DNA from 4 places in the Pseudomonas sp. CAM1A genome. Region 1 is predicted to be linked to each of the others. Evidence: riboswitches for the same ligand, from Rfam matches in the RefSeq annotation. Region 1 holds a riboswitch; each other region holds the start of a gene.
What was found. Region 1 has a riboswitch for cobalamin ahead of ABZO33_RS23320 (CbtB domain-containing protein). Riboswitches for the same ligand answer to the same signal wherever they lie in the genome.
Positions count from the first base shown of each region.

Region 2: linked by a shared signal. The riboswitch ahead of ABZO33_RS21780 (TonB-dependent receptor plug domain-containing protein) and the one ahead of ABZO33_RS23320 (CbtB domain-containing protein) in region 1 are both predicted to bind cobalamin.
Region 3: linked by a shared signal. The riboswitch ahead of ABZO33_RS15610 (TonB-dependent receptor) and the one ahead of ABZO33_RS23320 (CbtB domain-containing protein) in region 1 are both predicted to bind cobalamin.
Region 4: linked by a shared signal. The riboswitch ahead of cobO (cob(I)yrinic acid a,c-diamide adenosyltransferase) and the one ahead of ABZO33_RS23320 (CbtB domain-containing protein) in region 1 are both predicted to bind cobalamin.

Region 1 covers NZ_JBFNXP010000013.1:19,339-24,359, forward strand. Annotated here, with positions in the region: gene cobN (cobaltochelatase subunit CobN) at 1-685, opposite strand, end outside; gene cobW (cobalamin biosynthesis protein CobW) at 689-1,756, opposite strand; cobalamin riboswitch at 1,857-2,054, opposite strand; cobalamin riboswitch at 2,115-2,340, shown strand; gene ABZO33_RS23320 (CbtB domain-containing protein) at 2,440-2,625, shown strand; gene ABZO33_RS23325 (CbtA family protein) at 2,636-3,325, shown strand; gene ABZO33_RS23330 (cobalamin biosynthesis protein) at 3,325-3,735, shown strand; gene cobM (precorrin-4 C(11)-methyltransferase) at 3,765-4,517, shown strand; gene ABZO33_RS23340 (DUF1272 domain-containing protein) at 4,582-4,824, shown strand; gene ABZO33_RS23345 (response regulator transcription factor) at 5,011-5,021, shown strand, end outside.
Region 2 covers NZ_JBFNXP010000010.1:181,183-186,203, reverse strand. Annotated here, with positions in the region: gene ABZO33_RS21790 (TonB-dependent receptor) at 1-8, opposite strand, end outside; gene ABZO33_RS21785 (DUF2946 family protein) at 80-469, opposite strand; cobalamin riboswitch at 612-816, shown strand; gene ABZO33_RS21780 (TonB-dependent receptor plug domain-containing protein) at 906-2,861, shown strand; gene ABZO33_RS21775 ((2Fe-2S) ferredoxin domain-containing protein) at 2,873-3,601, shown strand; gene ABZO33_RS21770 (ABC transporter substrate-binding protein) at 3,594-4,517, shown strand; gene ABZO33_RS21765 (8-oxoguanine deaminase) at 4,561-5,021, opposite strand, start outside.
Region 3 covers NZ_JBFNXP010000006.1:22,331-27,351, reverse strand. Annotated here, with positions in the region: gene ABZO33_RS15610 (TonB-dependent receptor) at 1-1,738, opposite strand, end outside; cobalamin riboswitch at 1,845-2,050, opposite strand; gene ABZO33_RS15605 (PaaI family thioesterase) at 2,239-2,736, shown strand; gene ABZO33_RS15600 (N-acetyltransferase family protein) at 2,803-3,318, shown strand; gene ABZO33_RS15595 (DUF4398 domain-containing protein) at 3,626-4,021, shown strand; gene ABZO33_RS15590 (OmpA family protein) at 4,035-4,805, shown strand; gene ABZO33_RS15585 (glutathione S-transferase N-terminal domain-containing protein) at 4,920-5,021, shown strand, end outside.
Region 4 covers NZ_JBFNXP010000005.1:194,101-199,121, forward strand. Annotated here, with positions in the region: gene cobD (threonine-phosphate decarboxylase CobD) at 1-684, opposite strand, end outside; gene cbiB (adenosylcobinamide-phosphate synthase CbiB) at 677-1,585, opposite strand; gene bluB (5,6-dimethylbenzimidazole synthase) at 1,582-2,232, opposite strand; gene ABZO33_RS15190 (cobyrinate a,c-diamide synthase) at 2,229-3,524, opposite strand; gene cobO (cob(I)yrinic acid a,c-diamide adenosyltransferase) at 3,521-4,132, opposite strand; cobalamin riboswitch at 4,241-4,459, opposite strand; gene ABZO33_RS15200 (hypothetical protein) at 4,608-5,021, shown strand, end outside.

The DNA.
Region 1 (5,021 bases):
AAGCCTGCAGGCGCTGGCAGAACACATCGATGAACGCGGTGTTGGCTGCCTGCAGGTGGGAGCGGTAGAACAGCAGCGGCGCCACCGGGTGCTCCGGGTGCCATTCGGCGTACCAGTCCTCGAGCCGTGCGCTGGCCTTGGCCGGATGATAGACCACCGTGCGCGGCAATGGCTGCGGCTCGTCCCAGGGGTAGGCGCGCCCCAGCCAGTGGCTGGCCAGGCAGTTGAACAGGTTCAGTGCATTGGCCTTGCCGCCCTGGCGCAGGTAATGCCAGAGGCGCTCGGCCTGTTCGCCACGTACCGTGCCCAGGCCGGTCAGCTCCGGGTCGGGGCGGTCGTCGCCGGGCACCAGGATCAGCTGCACGCCCCGGGCCGCCAACTCGACCAGTTGTTCGACACCGTAGCGCCAGTAACCGACGCCGCCATGCAGCGACACCAGGATCACCTTGGCATGGCGCAGCACCTGGTCGACATACAGGTCGACCGAGGCGTGGTTCTGCACCTGCATCGGGTTGGCCAGGCGCACGCTGGGGAAATCCGCCGGCAACTGCTCGGCGGTTTCGGCAAGCAGCGCCAGGTGTGAGTCACCGCTGCAGAGGATCACCAGTTCGGCGGGGGTCTGGCCGAGGTCGGCGATGCTGTCGTCCGGCACAAAGCCGCCGGGCTGGGTCCGCAGCAGGTGCATGGGTCAGGCGCCCAGGGCCTGGCGCAGGCGCGCTTCCAGCTGGGCCGCGTCCAGGTCCTGGCCGATCAGCACCAGGCGCGTGATCCGTGGCTCCTCGCTGCGCCATGCACGGTCGAAATGCTTGTCGAAGCGGGTACCCACACCCTGGATCAGCAGGCGCATCGGCTTGCCGGGAATGGCGGCGAAGCCCTTGGCGCGCAGGATGCCGAACTCGGTGACCAGTTGCGTCAAGGCATCGAGCAGCAGGCTTTCGTCGGCCTCGGGCAGGTCGATGGAGATCGAATCGAAGGCGTCGTGGTCATGGTCGTCATGGTCATCGCCGTCGTGATGCGAGTCGTGATGGGTGCGGCGGCCGTCGATGTGCGCCTCGGACTCGGCGCCCACACCCAGCAGCACCTCCAGCGGCAGGCGACCACTGCTGGCCTCGATCACCTTGACCGCCGGCGGCAGCTCCTCGGCGACTTCGGCACGGACCTTGGTCAGGCCCTCGGCATCGATCAGGTCGGCCTTGTTCAGTACCACCAGGTCGGCGCTGGCCAGCTGGTCGGCGAACAGTTCGTGCAGCGGCGACTCATGATCGAGGTTGGGATCAAGCTTGCGCTGGGCATCGACCTGGTCCGGGTAGGCGGCAAAGGTGCCGGCGGCCACGGCCGGGCTGTCGACCACGGTGATCACCGCATCGACCGTGCAGGCGTTGCGGATCTCCGGCCACTGGAAGGCCTGCACCAGCGGTTTGGGCAGGGCCAGGCCGCTGGTTTCAATAAGGATATGGTCAAGATCGCCGCGGCGCGCCACCAGCTCGCGCATTACCGGGAAGAACTCCTCCTGCACGGTGCAGCACAGGCAGCCGTTGGCCAACTCGTAGACGCGGCCGTTGGCCTCTTCCTCGGAGCAGCCGATGCTGCACTGCTTGAGGATCTCGCCATCGATGCCCAGCTCGCCGAACTCGTTGACGATCACCGCGATGCGGCGGCCCTGGGCGTTGTCGAGCATGTGGCGCAGCAAGGTGGTCTTGCCCGAGCCGAGGAAGCCGGTAACGATGGTGACGGGAAGCTTGGCCAGTGTTTTCATGTCGCGATGCCCTTGGCAGCAATGGCGCGGGCATGCAGGACGACAGCCACGGCCCGTGTCGGCCTGGCTGTTTCGCCACCGGATCACCCCGCCCGGTTGAAAGTCGAAAACGTTGCGAGGCAGGTCTCCTGGCTTGCACCGCCGGCCATCAAAGCCGGTGGGATGGCGCCTTCCCGCGCGTGCGCAGTGGCTGTGCCGAACCCTTCAGTGCCTACAGTTGCGGGGGCAGCCGCGGCTTGTACCGCGTTCCCGTCTTAGCCCGGGACAACGCCCGGGAACCTCGAACCGGCAAGGCTACGCAGTGCCTGCCTGGCGGTCAACCGCCGCGGCGATTGACGCAGGCCCGGCCCCGTGATTTGCTAGCGCATTGCGTTCAGGTGCCCCCAACGGGGGTGAAACGGGAAACCGGTGCGTCGCGCCTCCTTGCAGAGGGCCGACAAGGCCGGTGCTGCCCCCGCAACGGTAAGCGAGAGAAGCGTCCAGACCACTGTGCCCATCGTGCGGCATGGGAAGGTGGCGTTTGATCAATGGAGCCCAGCTCCACCTCGCCAGCCCGGAGACCGGCCTGACATGCTTGCAGAACACCCCGCGGTGGGCGGGCGCTGTCGTATCACCTGGGCCAACCGTGCCCGGGGGCGTCGCGCCTGCCCGTTGCCACAACAAAAGCAGCAGAGGAACGCGTCATGCCCATCACCCACGCCAAACCCAGTATCGCCACCCCCGTGAGCCTCAGCCAGCGCCTGATCGTCGCGGTCGGCGCCAGCCTGCTGGGCCTGTGCCTGGTGTACTTCGCCGGTTTCTCGCACATCGAGGCGGTGCACAACGCCGCCCACGACACCCGCCACAGCGCCGCCTTCCCTTGCCACTGAGTACGCCCGCATGATCACGCGCATCGCCCGTACCGCGGGCTTCAGCGGCCTGCTCGCCGCCCTGCTGCTGACCCTGTTGCAAAGCTTCTGGGTCGCCCCGCTGATTCTCCAGGCGGAAACCTATGAAACCGCCGCCCCCGCCGTCGAACAGCATGAGCATGGCGAAGCCGCCGCGCCTCATGAGCACAGTGCCGAGGCCTGGGCACCCGAAGATGGCTGGCAACGGATCCTGTCTACCACAGGCGGCAACCTGGTGGTCGCCGTCGGCTTCGCCCTGATCCTCGCCGCCCTGTACAGCCTGCGTGCCCCGGGCCGTGTGGCCACCGGCGCGCTGTGGGGCCTGGCGGGCTTCGCCGTGTTCTGCCTGGCGCCGACCCTGGGCCTGCCACCGGAACTGCCAGGCACCGCCGCCGCCGACCTTGGCCAGCGCCAGACCTGGTGGATCGGCACCGCCGCCGCCACTGCCGCCGGCCTGGCGTTGCTGGTGTTCGCCCAGCACTGGCTGTTCAAGGTGCTCGGAGTCGCCCTGCTGGTGATCCCGCACCTGATCGGCGCGCCACAGCCAGCGGTTCATGAAAGCCTGGCGCCCGAGGCGCTGGAGACCCAGTTCAAAATCGCTTCGTGGCTGACCAACGCCGCGTTCTGGGTGGCCCTGGGCCTGCTCAGCGCCTGGTTGTTCCGCCGCTCCAGCCAGCACTGATGCGCGACCTTGTGCCCCAGCCGGCGCTGTATGCCGGCTTTGGTTGCCGCCGTGGCTGCCCGGTCGAAACGCTCGCGGTGCTGCTGCGCCAGACCCTGACCAGCCACGCCCTGCCCCTGTCGGCGCTGAAGGCAATCGCCAGCATCGAACCCAAGGCGCGCGAGCCCGGGCTGCTGGCACTGGCCGAGCGGCTCGGGTTGCCGTTCATCTGCTTCGACAGCAGCCACTTGTCGACCTTCGAAGCGCTGCTCAGTCAGCGCTCGACAACGGTGTACGCCCAGACCGGCTGCTGGGGTGTCGCCGAAAGCGCAGCCCTGGCCCTGGCCGGGCGCACAGGTGCCGCGCCGCGCCTGCATGTGCCAAGGCAAGGGCTCGGCGGCGCTACCCTGGCCCTGGCCATCGGCGGATAATCCGCCCCTTTTACCTGCAAGGAACTCCCATGACGGTCTATTTCATCGGCGCCGGCCCCGGCGATCCCGAGCTGATCACGGTCAAGGGTCAGCGCCTGATCCGCCAATGCCCCGTGATCATCTACGCAGGCTCCCTGGTACCGGCTGCGGTGCTCGAGGGGCATCAGGCGCACACGGTGCTCAACAGCGCCGAACTGCATCTGGAGCAGATCATCCAGGCAATGAGTCAGGCTCATGCCAACGGTCAGGATGTAGCCCGCGTGCACAGCGGCGACCCCAGCCTGTATGGCGCCATCGGCGAACAGATCCGCCACCTGCGTGAGCTGGGCATCGACTACCAGATCGTCCCCGGCGTCACCGCCACCGCCGCCAGCGCCGCGCTGCTGGGCTGCGAGCTGACACTGCCCGACGTGGCGCAGACGGTGATCCTCACCCGCTACGGCGACAGCTCGCCAATGCCGGCCGGTGAACAGTTGGCCGACCTGGCCCGCCATGGCAGCACCCTGGCCATCCACCTGGGTGTGCGCCACCTGGAGCGTATCGTCGAGCAGTTGCTGCCACACTATGGCGCCGACTGCCCCATCGCCGTGGTCCATCGCGCCACCTGGCCCGACCAGGACTGGGTCAAGGGCACCCTGGCGGATATCGCCGAGCGTGTCGCCGCCAAGGGTTTCCGGCGTACCGCGCTGATCCTGGTCGGGCATGTTCTGGGCGATGCCCCCTTCGCCGACTCGGCGCTATACCGCGCCGGCCATGCCCACCTCTATCGCCCCGGCTCGTGAAGCGATTGCCGAGCGGGCGACGGCGGCGCACACTGGGCTTTCCAACTGGATGGAAGCCCTGACCATGCTCGACCTGCGCCCCAACTGCGAATGCTGCGACACCGACCTGCCAGCCGAAAGCCCGGATGCGCTGATCTGCTCATTCGAGTGCACCTTCTGCCGCGCCTGCAACGAGCAGCACTTCCACGACCGCTGCCCGAACTGCGGCGGCCAACTGGTGACGCGCCCCACGCGCGTCGGCAAGGTGCTGGCTAACAATCCCGCCTCCACCCAGCGTGTACTCAAGCCCAAGGTTCCCTGCGCCTGAGCGCTTGCGCCTGAACCTTGTTTGTAGGAATTTTCTACAGCTTGGTGCGGGATTTTCAACACACCTATACTCGCCTATTACCAAGGGTCCTGAATGTCCGTAAGGTGCGCGCTGCCCAGCAAGTCCGCGGCCCGCGCCTGAAATTCAACGCAGGAAGCGGGCTGCACTTTGACAGGAGTGACCTGAATGACATCCGT
Region 2 (5,021 bases), on a different contig from region 1:
CGGAACATGCAAGGCTTCCTGGCTGAAATCGGTGAGCGCACGCCCGCTGCCGATCAGGCAGCACGAGGGCGTGGCGATGTCAGAGCGAGAGAAGCGAAGCGGGGGAGGCGCGGGGATTGACCAGTGGCCAGCGCTGCTTGGGCAGGCGCGGCGCGGGTTGTCTGGGTAAGGGTTTGCTCGACTCCCCGGCGAGCAGGGCCAGCAAGCCGAAGAACACCGCCAGCAGGATGGCGCTGAACAGGCTGGCGATCACGCAGTCGCCGCTCGCGGGCAGCACCGGGTCGGTGATGTCCTGGTCGCCCTTGAACACGCCGCTGCTGTCGGCCGCGCACCAGGCGGCGTCGTCCAGGCCGGCCAGGCGCAGCCCGGCCATCTGCCCATGGCCCATGGCGCACAGCAACGAGCCGAACAGGATGCTGAAATACAGCACCCAGGCGACTTGCGATCGTGTGTGGCGGGCCAGCTTCATCGGCAAAGCTCGAAGGGAATGGGAATAGTTTAGGCGTGCGGATTCTACAACTTTTGACACATCTGCCTAGAGTGAACGGCCGATAAAAAACATTCGAAACGATTCACCCGCCTCGCTTGACGCCCATTGGCCCCAGGTGTTCAGATGCCGACCGATTTCAGGTGCCCCATGCCGCCGCGTATGGGGTGAAACGGGAAACCGGTACGCGCTTCGCGCCAGTCCGGTGCTGCCCCCGCAACGGTATGCAAGTGATGCCTTCGACAGACCACTGTGGCCCGCGGGTCATGGGAAGGTGAAGGCATCTTGTCTTGCGAGCCCGGAGACCGGCCTGGAATGTTGTAGGCAAACTCCTGCGGTGGGCGGGCATGGGCCGGTATTGGCGTGTGCGCGATCCGTGCTCCTGCGTGCTTCTGCGAAAGTCACTTTCGAGAAGAGCATGATTGCTGTGATTCACTCCCAACGTTGTTTCCCCACGGCCCGGACCCTGTTCCTGGGCTGTCTGGCCAGTCCCCTGGCACTGGCCGAAAACACCCCCCTGATCCTCGACCAGCAGATCGTTGCCGCGCCGTCGGTAGAGTCGACCACGGTCGCCGCCATGGCCCAGTACGGCAGCAAGGTCGAGATCGTCAGCCGCGAGCAGATCGAGCGCGCCGGCCCCGGCGCCGACATCACCCGGGTGATGCAGATGTTCATCCCCGGCTTCTACGTCGCGCCGAAGAACGGACCGTTCGACTACGGCAGCTACTCGCTGCTCGGCGGGCGCAACGACGACACATTGATCCTGCTCGACGGTGTACGCCTGAACAACCGCCTGTACGGCGGCCTGTACCTGGACACCCTGCCGGCCAACGCGGTGGAGCGCATCGAGGTGCTCAAGGGCGGCCAGAGCCTGTTGTTTGGCACCCAGGCCGTGGCGGGGGTGATCAACATCGTCACCCGTAGCCCGCAACGCCGTCAGGCTTCAGGTGAGGTCAACCTGGGCCTGGACAGCTTCGCCGGCAGCAGCAAGGACGCCCGCGTCGAGCGAATCTTCAGCAATGGCTTCGGCGACCTGGGCCTGCTGACCTATGTCAGCCACAACGTCTCCGACGGTTACCAGCCGTTTCGCAACCGCGACTACAGCGGCAACGTCAGCGACAAGAAACGCGGCTACGAGGTGACCACCTTCGGCGGCAAGGCGATCCAGGCCTTTGGCGACGATGCGCGGCTGGAGCTGTTCTACCAGTACACCGACGCCAACCTCGATTTCGCCCGACCGGTGAACAATTACAAGACCACCAATGATCGCGTGCAGCAGATCGCCACGGCCACCTTCGAACAGCGCGTCAGCGAGCGCCTGAGCTACTTCGTCAAGGGCCACGTCAACGACTGGGACACCCGCTACACCCGCATCAACAACCGCGCCGACGGCAGCCGCGACGTGGTCAACCACAACGACTACTGGGGCTTCACCGATTGGGGCGTGCAGGCCGAGGGCAAGGCCGAGCTCGACGGCGGCCACGTGCTGGTGTTCGGTTCCGACAACCAGTGGTTCAAGGGCCAGGACGACGTGTTGGTGATCGATGACAACAAGGCCCAGGCCAATGCGTTGTACGCCCAACTGCGACCCAGGATCGAGGCCTTGCCCAACTGGCACCCTAGCCTCGGCCTGCGCCATGAGGCCATGAGCGGCGGCGACAGCGCCACCGTCGGCATGCTCACCTCGCTGTACGACCTGAACGACAACTGGCAACTGCGCGGCCAGTATGGCAGCGCCTACAAGTTGCCAAACGCCGAGCAGTTGTTCGTCAACGAGCCCGGCGACGAGATCGGCAACCGTGACCTCAAACCCGAGAAGAGCCGCAATGCCGAGCTTGGCCTGGACTACCACGGTCTGCCGCTGGGGCGTGAATTCAACGCCAGCGTCACCGTGTTCCGACGCAAGATCACCGACTTGATCACCCTGGACGGCAGCCAATGGGTCAACGGCCAGGGGCAGGTGCAGATGCGTGGTTTCGAGGCCGATGCGCGTATCCAGCTCGACGACCAATGGAGCCTGCAGGCCGACATGACCCGCAACCTCACCGAGTCGCGCACCGGGGCAACGATCAACGACGTGCCGAGTTTCTTCGCCCGTTCGCGGCTCGGCTACGAATCGGCGGACCGCATGTGGGGGGCCGGGGGCGCCATTCGCTACATACGCGACGTGGTCAGCTCCAAAGGCGTCGACTACGGCCATTACTCGGTGGTCGACGCCGATGCCTACCGCTACCTGGACGGCGCCCGCCAGCACCGGCTGAGCCTGCTGGTGGAGAACCTGTTCGACCGTGACTATGTCACCAGTCGGGCGAGCAACGTCGACAACCTCGGGCGGCCGTTCACCAGCGAACTGCGCTACACCTACACCTTCTGAGGGGCGTGAGCATGGACTACCAGCGCGTGTTGTTCGTCGGCCCCGGCCTGGGTGCCGGCTCGGCGGCCGAAGCTTTCGGCGCCGAGATTCGCGACCTGCGTGGCCGCGAGGCGGGCCGGGATATCATCGACACCCTGGAGGGGTTCGACGGGCTCTGGGCGGTGATCCGCGAGGCCCTCGACCAGGGCGTGGAACGCCTGCTGGTGGTGGATCTGGAACCCACCTCGGACAGCGCCTACCTTGACTGGCTGCGCGATGAGCTGGGGCGCCTGGCGCAAGCTCGGGCCGGCGTCTGGGTCACGGCCCAGGCCCTGGGACGGCGCGGCCTGGATGCGCGAGTAGCCTGTGCCAGCATCGGCGAACCTGTCCGCCACCTGGCGTGCGACCAGGTCAATGCGGTGGCCAGCGACCCGGACTGGTCGCGGGTGCCCGAGCATGCCCGCCAGGTGTTCCTCTGCACCGGCCCACGCTGCGTGCGGCGCGGCGCCTTGCCGCTGTGGAAACGCCTGCGTCGGCGGTTGCTGGAGCGTGACCTGATCGAGACCCCGGGCGGCGTGTTGCTGACCCGCACCGGTTGCCAGTTTCCCTGCAATCTGGGGCCCGTGTTGACGGTGCACCCGGACGGCTGCTGGTATCGGGTACGTGATGATCGGGAGGTAGAGGAATTGGTGGAAACGCATCTAGAGGGCGGAAGGATCGCCGAAGGACTGTTGATCAAGGGAGGGGCGTGCGATGCGTAAAGCCTGGCTGCTGTCGCTGGCCTTGTGCTGTGGCACACCGGCCCTGGCCGACAGCTTTCGCAACTGCGGGCAGGACTGGCAACGGCCCGCTGCGGCGCCTGCACGCATCGTCGCGCTCAACCAGCATGCGGCCGACCTGCTGCTCGCCCTCGGCGCGGGGCCGTCGATGGTCGGGGTGGCCTACCTGGACGACAACGGCGCCGCCTACAAGCAGGGCCGCTACCAGGGTGTGCCGGTGATCGCCCGCGAGTATCCGGCCAGCGAGGTGCTGTACGCGCAAAGGCCGGATTTGGTAGTCGGCGGATTCGCCACGGCCTTTGGCGATGGGATCACCTCGCGCAGCAGGCTGGCCGGCAACGGGATTGCCACCTACCTGCTCGAGTCGGCCTGTAACGGCCACTCGCTGGACTACTACGGCCATGTCCGGCGTGACCTGACTGTGCTCGGCGAACTGTTGGGCAGGCAGGCGCGGGCGCAGGCATTGATCGAGGCGATGGAGACCGACCTGGCGCAGGCCAGGGCGATCGCACCCAACGGCAAGCCGCTGTCGGTGTTCTACCTCGACAGCGAGGTGCGGGGGCTGGACAGCGAGGGCGGACGTGGGTTCGTCACGCCGTTGCTGGCCGCAGCCGGGGCGCGCAATGTGCTTGCCGGGATCGACCAGTACCGCGTGACGATCAACCGCGAGGCATTGCTGAGCAGCGACCCTGATGTGATCCTGCTGGCCGACGCCTTGTGGTCGCCGGCCAGCCGCAAGCGTCAGCTGCTGACCCGCGACCCGGTGCTTTCGAGCCTGCGGGCGGTGCGCGAAAACCGCATGCTCGATATCCCGTTCACCCAGCTGATGCCCACGCCGGCCAGCGGGCGGGTGGCCCTGGAACTGGCGCGGCGGCTCAGGGAAATGGCTGTTCCATAGCAGGCCCGAGCTGATCGCGAAGCTTGGCGCGGGAGCGGCTGTGCTACTCGCCGCTGACCAGCTGCCGCGCCAGCTGGTTGTGCCGCTCCAGTACCCGCGGCAAGTCGACGGTGGCGATGCGCCCGTCCTGAACCACCACACGCCCGTTGATCACACTGGTGTCGACGTGGGTCGGGGTGCAGAACACCAGCGCCGCCAGCGGGTCGTGCAGGGCGCCGGCATAGGCCACATGGCCAAGGTCGAAGGCGACGAAGTCGGCGACCATGCCCGGTGCCAGGGCACCGATATCGTCACGGTTGAGCACCTTGGCGCCGCCCAGGGTGGCGATTTCCAGCGCTTCGCGGGCGGTCATCGCATCCGGGCCGAAACCGACCCGTTGCAGCAGCAAGGCCTGGCGTACTTCACCGATCATGCTGGCGCCGTCGTTGGATGCCGACCCGTCGACCCCCAGCCCCACCGGCACGCCGTGGTCGCGCATCTTGCGGATCGGCGCGATGCCTGAGG
Region 3 (5,021 bases), on a different contig from region 1:
CTGCATTGCCCGACAGCTGCCATTGGTTGCCCAGAGCCAGCTCCAGGCTTGCCTCCAGGCCGTCGGAGGTCTGTTGGCCTGCCTGCTGGCTGCGCTTGGAGACCACGTCGTACACCGGCAGCTTCTTCTTGACGATGTGGTAGGCCGCCACCGTCCATTCACCGCGTCCGTCCCAGAACCGTTGCTTGAGGCCGAACTCGGTCTGCTTGGCTTCGGTCAGTTCAAGGCGTTGCTCCGGGCGCAAGGTCAGCAGGTCACCGACACCATCCTCGCTGGTGGAGTATTGGCCGTACACGGACAGGTCGTCAGTCAGCGCGTACACCAGGCCGGCGCGCCAGTTGCCGCCACGCAGGCTCTGGTCTTCGCGAGTGTCCTTCACCAGGTCGTTGCGGTCGATGTGGTTCTGGTCGCGGCGTATGCCCGTGACCAGCGACAGGCGTTCGGTAAGTTGCGTGCGGTTTTCGGCGAACAGCGAGAAGGTGCTGGTTTTCGACAGCGTCTGCGGGCGCGTCGGATCGGCACTGTGGAACCCGCCGGGGGCCGGCCGCCAAGGGTCGAGCGGGTCGGTGTAGCCATCTTCGTAGGGCGAGTTGCTGTCGATGTTGAAGCGGATCTTGTTGTACTCGGCGCCCACCACGGTCTTGCTGGCCAGGCCGAACAGCGAGTGATCGAAGGTGAAGCTCTGGCGGTCGCCGATCTGCTCCTGGTTGTGCTTGATCTCCAGGAAACTGCCGCGTTGGATCACACCGGCATCCCAGGCGTATTCCTCGGCATTGCGCCAGTGGCGACGGCTCTTGATGTAGTACAGCTGGTTGCTGGCGCTGATGCTGTCGCTGATGTTCCAGTCGCTGGTCAGCCGTGTCCACTCATCGTGGTAGCGCTGCTGGTCATTGCTGACGTTGTAGTTCTTGTTGCGCACGCTGCTGCGCAGATGGCCGTCGATCAGCGGCGTGCCGTAGTAGTTGGCAGGTTGCGCGTCGCCACGTTCGTGGGACAGGGTGAAGCTCAGGTCGTCACTGGCATCGAAGCGCAGCGCGCCGGAGAACGCCAGGCTGCGCGAATCGGTGCGGTCGACCCAGCCGTTGCCTGCCTGTTGGTTCAGGGTGGCGCGGTAGCTCAGGCGCTCGCTCAGGCTGCCGCCGCTGTCCAGCCCCAGTTGCTGGCGGTCCCAGGAGCCATAGCCCAGGCGCAGGTGATTGCGGATATCACCGCTGAAGGGCTTTTTCGGAATCACGTTGACCGTTGCCCCGGTGGCGCCTTCGCCATACAGCACCGAGGCAGGCCCACGGATCACATCGATACGCTCGACCATCCAGGGGTCGACCGGGTAGGTGAGGGTGCCGGCGCCGGCGTACAGGCGCGCCCCGTCGAACAGGGTCATCACCGAACTCTGGCCGGTGAAACCGCGCGCCGACAAGCCGGTACCGCCATCGCCAGGGGTACCGATGAAGGTGATGCCCGGCGAGCGGGTCACGGCATCCTGCACCGTGGTGTTGTTGCGTTGCTGGATCTGCGCGGCGGTGATGCTGCTGGTGCTCGCCGGGGTTTCCAGGGCACTGAGGTTCAGGCGCGAACCGGCCTGGGTGGGGGTGGCCAGGTCGACGGCCTGCGGGTCGCGGCTATCGGTGATCGCCGTGGACGGCAGGGTGAGCGCAGGGCTGGGCTGCTCGTCGGCCAGCGCCGGCAGGGACACGGCCAGGCAGGCCGCCAGGGTGTGAAGCTTGTTGATACGGGACATGTCGTTCCACTGCTGCAGGAAAGAATGGATCCCGGTGGAAAACACGCAACGGCGAAGCGCGCGCAGGCGCGCACGCGAATACCGGCCTGCGCCCGCCCACCGCGGGTTGCCAAGTGAAGCCTCAGGCCGGTCTCCGGGCTTGCGAGGGGCATGAAACCTTCACCTTCCCATGCGTGTGCACAGTGGTCTGTCGAAGGGTTCGCTCGCTTACCGTTGCGGGGGCAGCGCCGGACTTGTCGTGGTAGCGACTCACCGGCTTCCCGTTTCACCTTGCGCGCGGCGGCGCAGGGCACCTGAAACTGGCGCGCATCTGACCACCGAACGGGCAGGGAGTCAATCGTCTGGATGGGCGGGCTGATTGTGGCTGAATCGCGGTTCAGAGCGGTTGCCGTCAGGCAGGTAATGTCTGCGGGCAGGCCCCGTGCATTGGCGCAGGCCGCGCAGGGCGCTACCATCGGCAGCCAGCCTCCTTATCCAACACCAACAAGCCAAGGACGCGTATGACCGAGCAAGCCCTGTCCCTGCAACAACTCGCCGCCCCCGAAGGCATCTGCTACGGCTGCGGCTGTTCCCACCCCAGCGGCCTGCATGTGCAGAGCCACTGGGACGCCGACGGCGTCCACCTGTGGTGCCGGCATACCCCCGATCCGACCTTCACCGGCTGGCCCGGCCTGGTCTACGGTGGTTTGCTGGCCATGCTGGTCGACTGCCATTCCAACTGGACTGCCATGGCCTGCCACTACCGTGCCGAAGGCCGCGAACCTGGCAGCCTGCCGCGCATCGACTGCGTCACCGGCCAGCTTGGCTTGACCTACCTCAAGCCCACGCCCATGGGCGTCGAGCTGCTGCTCAAGGCCCGGGTCGAGGGTGAGCTGGGGCGCAAGACACGGGTGATCTGCGAAGTCTGGGCCGGGGATGTACTGACCGTCACCGCCGATTCGGTGTTCGTGCGGGTCGATACCGAAAAGCTCAAGCGGCTGGCCCATGGCGACGCCTGAACCTTGCGTCGGCAGGGAGTGGCTGGCATTGTCGAATGTGACCCGGCTGCCCGACAGGATGTTGCCATGCCCTACCAGATTCGCCCGGCCCGTGACGAAGACTGCGTGGCCCTGAGCCTCGTCGGCCAAGCGACCTTCGCCCTGGCCAGCCCGCCCGATAGCGCGGTCAGCGCCCAGCAGCACTACATCGCCCAGCATCTCCAGCCTGAACATTTCCGGGCGCACCTGGAGCACGCGCACAAGCGGTTGCTGGTGGTCGAACGGGATGGCCAGGTGCTGGGCTACAGCATGCTCGATCTGGCGCCCGGCGAGCTGGGTATTGCCGAAGCCGATCAACTGGCGGAAATCTCCCGCTGCTATGTACTGCCTTGCGTTCATGGCACGGGCGCCGGCCAACTATTGCTCTCCATGACCCTCGCCCAGGTTGATGGCCAGGCGCGGCTTACCGTCAATGAACTGAACGCCCGAGCGATCCGTTTCTATCAGCGCAACGGCTTTCGCAAGGTGGGAGAGGCGATCTTCCCTTGCGGTGACGAGCGACACCGTGACTGGGTGATGATCAGGGTACCTGCGGGCTGCTAGAAGGCTTGCCTTGGCCATCGGGCGAGGAAAGGAACGCCACGTTTCAGGGGATCGCTGACAGGCCCTACATCAAATGCAGACGGACCTCATGCAGACTGTGGACCAGTCCTCTTCTGCTGTGTGCGTGCTGGAAATAGTCTTACGCCGCTTTCGCGACAGTCTGACATCTGAGCTCTCGTTTTCCTTGTGCAGTACCAGCACTGACCCGCTGCCGTGGTCATTGACGATGAGCAACAGCTATTTCCCGCAGGATCCCGTGCCAAGTTCTACCCGGCACAGGATCGCGAGCACAGCCCAGGAGCTTTCCATGCATGTCCGTTTCAACCGCAAGACCTTGCCGCTGGTCGGCCTGCTCATGATGGTGGGCGGTTGTACCACCGTGGTGGTGCCCACCGAACAGATCGAACTTACCCGTAGCGCCATCAACCGTGCCGTGGCCGCTGATGCAACCCAGTACGCTCCAGTGGAAATGCGCGCCGCCCAGGACAAGCTGGGCGCCCTGGATCGCGCTTTGGGCGAGAAGCGATTCGGCCAGGTCCGGCTCCTGGCCCAGCAGGCCGAGGCCGATGCCCGCCTGGCCGAAACCAAGGCGCGGGCGCAAAAGACCCAGGAGCAACTGAAGATCGAAGAGCAAGGGATCGAAGTGCTCAAGCAGGAAATGCTCGGCGAGCCTGATGCCGCCCCCACCCAGCCTGGCCAATGACAAGGAGCCGAACATGAACAGACCTACCCTGCTGCCAGCGCTGTCGGTGCTTGCCCTGATGCTTGCCGGTTGCGCCGCCACCCCTGAAAATCCGCACCTGCTGGAGGCTCGCGAAGCCTTTTCGGCGTTGCAGGCCAAGCCACAGGCGCACCGCCTGGCCGCCCTGCAAACCCAAGAAGCGCAAGCCGCGCTGGCCAAGGCAGAGGCGGCTTCGCTGACCAATCGCAAATCGCCTGAGGTCGAGCAGCTCGCCTACCTGGCCAACCGCGAGATCGAGACGGCCGAGCAGACCATCGTGTTGCGCCAGGCCGAGGCCGGCATGCGGGGCATCGAGGCCCGACGCGCCGAAGCGCGCCTTCAGGTGCGTACCGCCCAGCTCAATGCGCTGAAAGCGCTCAACGGCCAGCAGACCGAACGCGGCACCGTCGTGACCTTCGGCGATGTGCTGTTCGATACCGGCCGTGCCGAGCTGCGTGGGCGCAGCCAGGGCGATATCCAGCAGCTGGCGCGGTTCCTGCGAGACAATCCCGAGCGCAAGGTGCTGGTCGAGGGCTTCACCGATGCCACCGGCGGCGACGCCTTCAACCAGCGCCTGTCCGAGAACCGCGCCGCGGCGGTGGCCCATGCCCTGCGCCAGCAGGGGATAGATCCGGCGCGCATCGTCAGCGTCGGATATGGCAAGGAGTATCCGGTGGCCAGCAACCGCGACGCCCAGTCGCGTCAGCTCAACCGGCGGGTCGAGGTGGTCGTCTCGCGGGGGGCGGATGCCGTGAAGTCGCGTTGATCGTGTGGGCGACCCGCATGCGCGGGTCGCCTTTTCATTTGCAGCGCCTGGGCAGGGCTGGCATTGTCGGGGTGATCCGGATGCCCGACAACCTCAACGCTGCAAGGCACACCCATGACTGAACTTTCCGCGTTTCCCATCACCGGCAAATGGCCGGCGCGACACCCCGAGCGTCTGCAACTGTATTCGCTGGCCACGCCCAACGGGGTCAAGGTC
Region 4 (5,021 bases), on a different contig from region 1:
CCGGGTCGGGCCGCTGACGGTCCACGGCCCGAGCGCCTCGGCCAAGCGCCGCAGCACATCGGCCTGGGCGACGACAAAGCCCAGCCGCACACCGGCCAGGCCGAAGAACTTGCCGAACGAGCGCAACACGATCAAACCCGGTTGCCCGGCCTGCGCGACCACGCTGTGTTCGGGCGTGTTGTCCATGAAGGCTTCGTCCACCAGCAACCAGCCACCACGCTCGGCCAGACGCGCATGCCAGGCCAGCAGGCGCTCGCGGGTTACCCGGCGGCCGGTGGGGTTGTTGGGGTTGACCAGCACCAGAACGTCGAGACTGTCGAGCTGGTCCTCGACCTCGGCCTCGTCCAGTTCGACCAGGGTGTGCCCCGCGCGCGCCCAGGCATGGGGATGCTCGGCATAGCACGGCGACAGGACCCCGACCCGGCCGCTGGGGCGCAAGTATGGCAAGGCCTGGATCGCCGCCTGGGAACCGGCCACCGCCAGCAGCGGCGGCGCGCCATAGTATTGCCGCGCCGCCGCCTCCAGGCCGTCCTCGGTCTCCGGCAACCGGGCCCAGGCTTCCAGGGGAATCGGCGGTATCCGGTAGGACCACGGCGCGATGCCACTGGACAGGTCGAGCCACTGCTCCCGAGCGATGGCGTACTGTTTCACAGCCCGCAGCAGGCGGCCACCGTGCTCAAGCATTGAGGTAAGCTCCCACGCAGATCAATAGCACCCACAGCCACACGCCGCGCTGCACCAGGCTCCAGCCACGGTCGATGGCGTCGGCGTCGGCCATCGGCCCTTCGCCCAGGCGCGGCCGCTCGTGCAGCTCGCCGTGATACACCGCCGGGCCGCCCAGCTCTACCCCGAGGGCTCCGGCCCCCGCCGCCATCACCGGGCCCGCGTTGGGGCTGTCCCACAGTGGCGCCTGTTTGCGCCAGCAGGCCAGGGCCAAGCGGGTTTTGCCCAGCAGCGCATAGGTCAGCGCCACCAGTCTGGCGGGAATATAGTTCAGCCCATCGTCGATGCGCGCCGCGCACCAGCCGAAGCGCTCGAAACGTTCGTTGCGATAGCCCCACATGGCATCCAGGGTATTGCTCAGGCGGTACAGCACCACCCCCGGCGCTCCGGCCACGACGAACCAGAACAGCGCAGCGAATACCGCGTCGCTGCCGTTCTCCAGCACCGACTCGGTGGCCGCCCGGGCCACAGCAGGCTCGTCCAGCTCGCGGGTTTCGCGGCTAACCAGGTAACCGACGCGCCGCCGCGCTTCCTCCAGGTCGCCCTGGCGCAGTGCCTGGGCCACCGGCAGCACATGTTCGCCCAGGCTGCGCAGACCCAGCGCGCAGTACAGCGCCAGCACGTCCACCAGCCAGCCGATAGCGGGCAACCAGGAAAGGATCAACGCCAGCAAGGTCAGCGGCACCACCGCCAGGAACCAGGCCGTGACACCGTGGCTGCGCCAGCCCCGGCCACCGGCGTTGAAGCGTTGCTCCAGGCGCGAGGCGAAGTTGCCGAAGCCCACCAGCGGATGACGCCGGCGCGGCTCGCCCAGCAGCGCATCCAGGGCCACGCCGGCCACGGTCAGCAAGGCCACGCTCATGGGCGCTCTCCCCAATGGTTTTCGTACAGCATTTCGCTTAAGGGCCGTTGCTCGGCCCAGTCCTCCAATACCAGCATCGGCGCCGGATAGAACTCGGTCACCGGCCCCAGGCACAGCACCGCCATGGGCTTGGCGCCTGCGGGCATGCCCAGCAGCTCGGCCAGAGCCTGCGGCTCGAACAGCGACACCCAGCCCATGCCCAGCCCTTCGGCCCGCGCCGCCAGCCACAGGTTCTGGATGGCGCAGGCCAGCGAAGCCAGGTCCATCTCCGGCAGGGTGCGGCGGCCGAAGACATGCGCCTCGCGCTTGTCCATCAACGCAGCCACCAGCACCTCGGCGCAGTCGTTGATGCCTTCGACCTTGAGCTTCATGAACTCATCGGAACGCTCGCCCAGGGCTTCGGCGGTGCGCACCCGCTCCTCCTCCACCAAAGCCTGGATACGTTCGCGCAAATCACGTTGGCTGATTCGAATGAAGCGCCAGGGCTGCATCAGGCCCACGCTGGGCGCCTGGTGAGCGGCGGCGAGCAGACGCCCCAGCAATTCGGGGGCCACCTCGCCGCCGGCGAAATGGCGCATGTCGCGACGTTCGCCGATGGCCCGGTAGATCGCCGCGCGCTCGACGGCGCTGTACGCGTGTTCGCTCATGGTCGCAACAGCGCCGCCGCCGCGTCGGGGTTGGAGGGGAAATAGAAGTGCACGTAGGAAGCGGTCAGCCGCCCCAGGCGATAGACCGCCTCGTTGCCGCGTCCACCGTTGGGGCTCAGGCCCCGGGCAATCGGTTCCAGCTCGGTGCTGGTCAGCGAATGGTGATAGGTGTGGCCGCGCAGGGTACCTTCGGGCAACTCGACGACCTGCAGGGCCAGGGCTGCCAGGCGTTTCTGCATGGTCGCCTCGCCCGGCAGCAGGCCTGCCAGCGGCGCACGCACACCGGCCACATCGGTCAGTGCGTCGAGCAGGTAGAGCATGCCGCCGCACTCGGCCAGCAGCGGCTTGCCGGCGCCATGATGGGCGCGGATCGCCTCCAGCATCGGCGCGTTGGCGGCCAGGGCCTGATGGTGCAGCTCCGGGTAGCCGCCTGGCAGGTACAGGCTGTCTACATCAGGCAGTTCCCGATCATGCAACGGCGAGAAGAATTCGAGCTGCGCGCCGAGGCTGCGCAGCAGATCCAGGTTGGCCCCATAGGTAAAGGCGAAGGCTTCATCGCGGGCCACGCCGATGCGCACGCCGGCCAGCGGCGTGGTCACGCTCACCGGCTCGGGCCGTGCAAAACTGACCAGTGGCGGCAATGCGGCATCGCAGCTGGCAGCCAGCGCTTCGGCCGCGGCATCCAGGCGCGCATCCAGGTCGTTCAGTTCACTGGCCTGGACCAGGCCGAGGTGACGGCTGGGCAGCTCGATGCCACGCTCGCGGGACAACCCGCCATACCAGCGCAGGCCTTCGGTGAGGCTGCCTTCGAGCAACTGTGCGTGGCGCAGGCTGCCAACCCGGTTGGCCAGCACCCCGGCGAACGGCAGGTCGGGCTGATAACGCGCCAGGCCCAGGGCCAGGGCGCCGAAGGTCTGGGCCATGGCCGTGCCATCGATCACCGCCAGCACCGGCACGCCGAAATGGCGGGCCAGATCGGCGCTCGACGGCGTGCCGTCGAACAGCCCCATCACCCCTTCGATCAGGATCAGGTCGGCCTCGCCCGCCGCCTCCCACAACAGGCGACGACTCTCTTCGGCACCGATCATCCACAGGTCAAGCTGGTAGACCGGCGCGCCGCTGGCGCGTTCGAGGATCATCGGGTCGAGAAAGTCAGGCCCGCACTTGAACACCCGCACCTTGCGCCCACGGTTGCGGTGCAGGCGGGCCAGGGCGGCGGTGACCGTGGTCTTGCCCTGGCCCGAGGCCGGGGCCGCGATCAGCACGGCGGGACACTGGCGCGAATCACTCACAATTCGACGCCCTTCTGCGCGCGGATACCGGCCTGGAAGGCGTGCTTGAGCATGCCCATCTCGGTGACGGTGTCGGCCAGTTCGATCATTTCCGGTTTTGCCGCTCGCCCGGTGACGATCACATGCTGCATCGGCGGACGAGCCTGGATGTCCGAGAGCACCTGGTCGAGGTCCAGGTAGCCGTGCTTGAGCGCGATGTTCAGCTCATCGAGCACGACGAACTGGATCGACGGATCCTGCAGCAACTGGCGTGATACCGCCCACGCGGCCTCGGCGGCGGCGATGTCGCGCTGACGGTCCTGGGTCTCCCAGGTGAAGCCCTCGCCCATCACGTGATAGCGCACCTGCTCGGGGAAACGACGGAAGAACAGCTCTTCGCCGGTGCTGTTGCGGCCCTTGATGAACTGCACCACGCCGCATTGCATGCCATGGCCCAGGGCGCGGGCGAGCATACCGAAGGCCGAACTGCTCTTGCCCTTGCCATTGCCAGTCAGTACCAGCAGCAGGCCGCATTCGTTGGGGGAATTGGCGATGCGCTCATCGATGATCGCCTTCTTGCGCAGCATGCGCGCCAGGTGACGTTCGTCGCGTTCGGTGGATTCGCTCATCAGGGGTCTCCGCAGACTGTCGCGGCGGCGACAGATAAAAGGCAGGCAGACGAGGAGCGCGCAGGAGGCGTGGCAACGGCCACATCGCACCGCGCATCACCCTCCGTGATGCCGTTGGCAGTGACAGGCCGGTCTCCGGGCTCGTGAGCGGGACATCCCCGGACGACGCGCCTTCCCGGATACCTGTACCCAGTGGCCCTGCGCCGTCTTCGACTCACCTACCGTTGCGGGGGCAGCGCCGGACTCGCGCCTGCTGGCGCCCACCGGCTTCCCAGTTTCACCCTGCCGAACCGCGGTTCGCCGGGCACCTGAAACACGCCGCGAAGGTTAGAGGGTTGCACCGGGAGCGTCAATCGAACGAGGGCCGATCTGGCCTGGATCAATGGCCGATCCGCCAGCTTGTGCCACACTCAAAGCAGTGATATCACATAGCCACTATCTGACTGACCTCGATCACAATGACAAGGAGCGCAGCATGCAAGGCCTGATCATCAACAACCCGAGCCTGGAGTTCCTGCGTCCCGCCCTGGAACGCTGGGTCGACTGCATCGACCGCTTCAACCAGTTTCAAGGTGACAACGAAGCGCCCTACTGGCACGGCGCCGCAGCCAACACCGGGATGCTCGCGGCTGCGGCCTGGCAGGCTGAGCTGGTTGCGCTGGAGCAGTACACCAGTAAAAAACAGCGCGACGAAGGCGAGCGCGAGGCCCGTGGCGACCTGGCCATCAGCAGCGCAGAGGAGTCGATCCACCTGCATACCCGTCAGCGCTGGCCGCGTATCGCCCGCCTCGACCTGGCGCCGACCCTGCAGGAAGCCGCCAGCCAGGCCAAGGCGATCGCCTACGCCAGCCAGCTCAAAGCCGGGGCGCTGTTCGTCACCCCGTGGAAG